Methanotorris igneus Kol 5: one gene and its partner. The protein of the gene in region 2 binds, or shares a complex with, the protein of the main gene of each other region. Links are inferred from orthologs where the notes say so. Each region holds a gene or a part of one and is shown on either strand. Other genes may lie near its edges.

Evidence for each region.
Region 1: the proteins of trpE (region 2) and METIG_RS04380 are in contact, whole or in part, in a crystal structure (PDB 1QDL), measured with the Saccharolobus solfataricus proteins. The link is inferred for Methanotorris igneus Kol 5 from one-to-one orthologs. Residues at the interface, in WP_009992309.1 of Saccharolobus solfataricus: Glu95, Lys96, Ile171, Arg172, Ser173, Gly174, Tyr175, Ile176, Phe177, Glu264, Ala268, Leu271, Met272, Val274, Asp275, Leu276, Arg278, Asn279, Gly282, Lys283, Cys285, Val286, Pro287, Gly288, Thr289, Val290, Lys291, Val292, Lys316, Pro338; in WP_009992310.1 of Saccharolobus solfataricus: Tyr10, Ser12, Phe13, Val14, Tyr15, Asn16, Gln19, Gly22, Glu23, Arg32, Asp34, Pro55, Gly56, Thr57, Lys60, Asp63, Arg100, Val104, His106, Gly107, Lys108, Ile109, Thr133, Tyr135, His136, Ser137, Leu138, Glu177, Ser178, Val179.

Annotation. Positions count from the first base shown.
Region 1 is NC_015562.1:892,186-895,295, reverse strand. Bases 1-2,901 are described here. They hold METIG_RS04380 (anthranilate synthase component II), read left to right. Parts: upstream 1-1,110; coding sequence 1,111-1,692; downstream 1,693-2,901. Other genes in these bases: cyaB (class IV adenylate cyclase), read right to left, coding at 2,457-2,901; METIG_RS04375 (hypothetical protein), read left to right, coding at 1,703-2,197; METIG_RS04385 (hypothetical protein), read left to right, coding at 467-1,096; METIG_RS04390 (AAA family ATPase), read left to right, coding at 1-486. In the rest of the region: more of cyaB, read right to left, coding at 2,902-2,999; METIG_RS04360 (Rrf2 family transcriptional regulator), read right to left, coding at 3,012-3,110. UniProt on the Methanocaldococcus jannaschii protein: Part of a heterotetrameric complex that catalyzes the two-step biosynthesis of anthranilate, an intermediate in the biosynthesis of L-tryptophan.
Region 2 is NC_015562.1:640,593-643,720, forward strand. Bases 188-3,077 are described here. They hold trpE (anthranilate synthase component I), read right to left. Parts: upstream 2,405-3,077; coding sequence 971-2,404; downstream 188-970. Other genes in these bases: METIG_RS03100 (V-type ATP synthase subunit D), read left to right, coding at 188-369; METIG_RS03105 (DUF22 domain-containing protein), read left to right, coding at 527-904; METIG_RS03115 (ATP-grasp domain-containing protein), read right to left, coding at 2,492-3,077. Also shown: more of METIG_RS03100, read left to right, coding at 1-187; more of METIG_RS03115, read right to left, coding at 3,078-3,128.

The DNA of each region.
Region 1 (3,110 bases), 250 kb from region 2 along the record:
GTAGTAGAAACAATTCCAATATTGAAATTAGTGAAATATTCAAATATTGTTAAAAAAGGCACTCTCCTAATAATTGAAGAACCAGAAGCTCATCTTCATCCAGATGCACAAAGGATTTTTGCAAGGGCAATAGTTAAACTAATTAACAAAGGAGTTTATGTTTTATTAATAACACACAGTCCATATATCCTACAGCAAATTAACAATTGTATGAAATTATATTATTTGGAAAAAATAGACAAAGAAAAGTTAAAGGCATTTTTAAATAGGCATGATTATAAAGAAGATGAGATATTAAATCCAAGAAAAGTTGCACCATATTTATTTGTTGATGAAGTAGATGGAGTTAAAATAAAAGAATTAGAGATTATAGATAATGAAGGAATTTCTTATGAGGCATTTTACCATATCTTATTTAGCCTACACAATGAAACAGAAGAATTGAGGGGTTTAATTGAGGGGGATGATGGAAACTTTGAAGAATGAAATAAGAAAAATATTTAGGAATGATTTAATACATAAACCAGAAAGAGTGGAGATTGAAGAAAAAGATACTTATATAATTGTTAAAGTTAAAGAAAATGCCACTGAAGCAGATTTTAAAGAATTAAAAATTGAATTTCCAAAAGAAATTGAAATTTTACCATTACTAATTGACAAGGATAAATATTACACAGTATTTAATATCAATGGAAATAAAAAATGTGAATGTGCAATTTTAGTAAAAGAAAATGATAGTTATTATTTAACTCTTGTTGAAATGAAATCTACGCTTAGAACCTTTAGGATAAAGAAACTTATAGAGATTAAAGAGAAATTCAAATGTTCTCTTTATGTGTCTTTGATTATATTGAAACTTTTTGACATAATACCAAAGAAAATTTATGGCTTAATTCCACATCTTAGAAAAGAAACTATATCTCCAACTACTTTTGACATTGCCAATATGGATAGAGATAGCTCTGAGAGGGAATTTTTAAAAGAATGGGAAAGTTCAGAGTTAAAATTTGAGTGGATATACAACACTAAAATAGTACTACATAAAAGGGAATTTAATGAGGATTCCATAAATTGGGCTGAAATAAATACTATATAATAGGATGTGAAACAATGAAAGTCCTAATTATCGATAATATAGATTCATTTGTATGGAATTTGGTTCAGTATGTGGGAATGTTAAAGCATAAGGTGAAGTTAGTAGATAACACTATAACCCTCAGCGAAATAAGAAAAATAAATCCAGATAGAATAATAATTAGCCCAGGACCAAAAACACCAAAAGAGGCAGGGAACTGTATAAAAATCATTCAAGAGATAGATGATATCCCAATTTTAGGAGTTTGTTTGGGGCATCAGTGTATTGTTGAGGCATTTGGTGGAGAGGTCGGGAGAGCAAAACACATCATGCATGGAAAAACAAGTAAGATTGAGCACGATGGGGAAGGGATATACAAGGACATTCCGAATCCATTCTATGGAACAAGATATCATTCTTTAGTTGCCTATGAGGTTCCAAAAGAGTTAAAAATAACTGCAAAAAGTTTAGATGATGGATATGTTATGGGGGTTAGGCATAAAAAATTGCCAATTGAGGGTGTTCAATACCACCCAGAGAGTGTTCTAACACATTCAGAAGAGATGCCATTTCCAAAATTGGGGTTAAAATTAATTAAAAATTTCATAGAGGGTTAAACGTGAGAAAATGGATGTCTATGAAATTTTATTCCAAAAATGTTTAGAATATGAAGTTTTATTGGATGATGAAAAAATTCCATTGTGGAAATTAAAAAAAGAAGATCTTGATAAAGTTAATTTTGGTTTACCATGGGAAAATTTGCAGGATTTGGCAATATACCTATATGAATTAAAGAAGGAACAGCAAAGGTCAAAGGAGTTAATTAAATGTGATATTGCTGAGATTCTTGTAGGTATTGCATTTTTAAAACCAAAAAAATCGGGTTCATTAATTGCAGATGAGTCTTTGGGAATAAATACGTGTTTAAATTATTTGAGCGAGTTAATTACTGCGAGAATAAACTGTATAACGAGATACTATTATCTAATGAAAAAACCCCACAATACAGATATTTTTGATGAGATAATTTTAAAGTTCCCCCAAAAGAAAGATATCAGAGCTAAGAATATCAATGATTTAAGGGAAATTGTGTATAAGTTGAGGAGTTATTTTGAAAAATAACCTTAGAAATTCATAAGAAAGAATGGTATTGTTGAGCATATCATTGCTACACCAATTAAAATTGCAAGGAGTTTTCTTTTATCCATTGCCTTCCCTCCACAACTCCAAATATGATTCTCTTTGAAACTTTTAGAAAAAGTTAAGCAAAACCTGTTGGTTTTGCAGCTCGAACCTTCAGTTCGATTAGGCGAAATCAAAGATTTCGCTGCTCGAAGCTTCGCTTCGATTTCATCAAAAAGGATAAGATGCTTCACTTTGCTCAGCATCCTCTCTTATGTAGTAATTCTAAATATGACTTTCTTTCTAATCTGTCTGAACTTATATTTAAACTTTTCAGTGTATCCATGAGTAGATTTAAGGCAGTGTCTTTTTCTTTTTCATCTTTAATGGTTTTTTCTAACTCTAAATAAAGCCCTACGCCATCAACATTGTCAATTGATGCTTCAATATCTTCTTTTTTGTATATTTCCCTAATCTTCCTTATTGGTGGAACTTTTTTGAATCCTAATTTTTCAAGAATTTTTTCCATTTTGTACCCATCTTCTATTTTAACCTCAATCTCCTCTCTTGTTTTTGAGATTTTGTCAATTTTTGGACCTTTGTAGGTTATGAACCAAACGTCATTTTCTTTTCTTATCCTCAACGCTTCATCTGTTTTTGCGAAATCCCTATCAATTCCATTAAAATAGATGTCTATTTGTTCTTTAACTTCTATTTTTTCAAATCCAAGTTCTTCTAATGTTTTTTTTATATTTTCCAATTCATCTTCATTTATTTTTGCTTTTATCTCAACTTCTATCATAATAAAATCACCTTAAAGGATTATCAATTTTTTAACGGTATCTTTTAACTTCTCCCTCAACTCATCAATATCCACATTCTCAATAACGAGCCAAATTATTACATCTTCATT
Region 2 (3,128 bases):
AGAAACATTATGGGTGTTACCGTTCCTGTGTTTGAGATTGAAAATGTTAGGAGAAATGTCTCAGAAAGAGGATACAGCATCTACAACACATGTGCAAAGTTGGATGAGGCAGCAAAGGCTTTTGAGGAAGCACTGGAATTAATTGTTGAACTTGCTGAAATAGAGACCTCAATAAAATTGCTTGCAGAGGAGATAATCACAACAAAAAGAAGAGTTAATGCTCTTGAATATGTCATCATTCCAAAGTTAGAAGAAACCAAAAAATACATATCTATGCGATTAGATGAAATGGAAAGAGAAAACTTCTTCAGATTGAAACTTATTAAGTCAAGAATTGAAAGAAGAGAAAGTGGAGAGAAAGTTGCTTAAAACCTCTCGAGACTTATAAGCAAAGTGGAGGATACATCTGTATTTCATATTGAAGCAAAGTTTTTAGAACTTTCTTAAGTTTAATTTAGGAAAAATAACTTTAATTAATTTTATTTAATTTAATTTTGATTTTTTATGAGAATTTTGGGTGGTAATTATGTTTAGAATCCTTGGAAGAGTAGGAAAAATAGAACATGACATAGAAGAGACTAAAAAATATCACTACGACTTCAAATTTAAGGAAGGGGGCAAAATTGTTCCAATAGTTGCAGATGAAACTGTTGAATTCAAACAGGGGGATGCAAAATCAATAAAAATAAAAGAGATAAAAATACCTCCAAAGCATTTGGTCTTAATATGTTCATATGCAAGACACAGAGTGGGTCATGTTATTGCAATGGGAGAAGAGTTTCCAGTACCAGTTGAGATGGAAAGATCTGCTGATAGGGCGATGTTTATTGCAGGGATTGATGGAACTGTGAGTAAAGATGATTTGATTGGAATGGCGTTGTTAATACCTATTGAGACTATGTAAAAATTTCCTTTATTTATCATTAAATTTTATTTTTTATAAAAAATATATATTGAATATTTGGGAAATTTATTTTTTTATGGATTTTATTGTACTTACCATAGCCATACCTTTTTTCTCAGTTTCTTCCCACTCTTTCTCCGGAACGCTATCTGCCACAATTCCAGCTCCAACTTGGATATATCCTTTATCGTTTACAACCTCAATAGTCCTTATTGTTATTGCTAAGTCCATTAAGTCATCCCATCCGAAGTAACCAATTCCCCCACCATAAGCCCCTCTGTACGTTTTCTCTAATTCTTCAATAATTTCCATTGCCCTAACTTTTGGAGCCCCACTTAATGTTCCTGCTGGGAATGTTGCTTTAACTGCTAAGAAGGAATCGTAATTATCCTTTAACTCCCCGATAACATTACTCACTATATGCTGAACGTGGGAATATTTTTCAATTACCATAAATTCATCAACCTCTACAGTGCCAAATTTCGAGACCTTACCGACATCGTTCCTTGCCAAATCAACAAGCATAACATGCTCTGCTCTTTCTTTTTCATCATTTAGAAGTATTTCTTCAAGTTTTTTATCTTCTTCCTCCGTCTTCCCTCTTCCGATTGTTCCAGCAATAGGTCTTGAAATTATATATCTCTTCCCATCCCTAATATCTGTTTTAACTAAGATTTCTGGTGAAGAGCCAATTAATTTCCTCTCTCCAAAATCCAAATAGTACATATATGGGGATGGGTTAATTTCTCTCAACCTCTTATAAATTTCAAATAAATCATAACCCCTTAAATCAACATCCATCCTTCTTGACAAAACTACTTGAAATATATCCCCAGCATAGATATATTCTTTTGCTTTTCTAACAGCATCTTCAAATTCTTCTTTTTCAAAGTTGGATTTTATCTCTATATTGTCATTGTTTTCATTGTTGTTCTCTTCTGTTGCGTTTGGTCTCTCATCTACTTTTTTTGCATTTTCTAAGATACCTTCAAGTTTTTCTATTCCTTCCCTGCTATCTGATATTAAGTTTATGGTTTTTTCTTTCAAATCAAATGATATAAAATCCTTAACAATAAAAAACTCTGCATCTGGGAAGTTTAAGTCATTTACAGGTCTTGGCTGGATTTTGTCTAAATCTATCCAATATCTCACAATATCATAAGCCAAATATCCAACAAGGCCTCCTTTAAATCTCAAATGAGATGGAATTTCCTTAACATGTTTTAAATGTTTTAAATATTCGTTTCTCACTTCTCTCAAAGCATCCAATGGACAGTTATATTTGCCTTCTAAGTGCTTTACTTTCTCCCCAAATTCAGTAAATGGAGTAATCTTTAACTTTCCATTTCTGAACTCTATTTTACCCTCTGCTTTTCCTAATATTGAATACCTCGCTATTTTTGGAACACCCTCAGCAGATTCTAACAAAAATGTGTTCTCTCCAATAATGCTTTTATATACATTTAATGGTGAAACTTCCATCTTTATTTTTTTGATCATAATTTCCCCTGAGTCTTTTCTTTTTCTATATGCAAATCAATTAAGCAAACCTAACTGCAGAAGAACTATAATTATTATCCAAATTATTTACTTCTTTATCCTACTAATACAAAAATCAACGATTGCATTGGGCACATCAACAAATTTCATCATCCCTCTAAATTGAGGAGTTATGTTCATTTCTAATATGTAAGATTTATCTCTACAAACCAAAACATCAACACCAACAATATCAGCCCCTACTTTCTCAACACATTTTAAAATTAATTCTTCTGTCTCATTATCTAACTTAAACTCCCTAACATCCGCCCCAAGAGAAAAGTTTGCCCTCCAGTCATTTTTTGGTATCCTCTCCATAACCCCGATAATATCATCGCCAACAACAAATGCTCTGACATCATTCTCATATTTTACAAACTCCTGGATAAAGATTTCTCTGTTGTGGAATTTAAGGAGTTCGACAATATTCTTTAACTCCTCCCTGCTATTTACTTTTACAACACCATTTCCATAACCGCCATATATTGGTTTGATAACTATTGGAAAATCCATCTTATTTTTTTCCATGGCATTTAGAATCTTCTCAAAGTTATTTGTGTATGTTAAAAATGATTTTGGCATGTATTTTTTTAATTTTAGATAGGTTAGATATTTATTTTGGCATGTATATACTGTTTCTGAGTTATTTATGACATTTAGTCCTTCACTTTCAAAAAACTTCAGT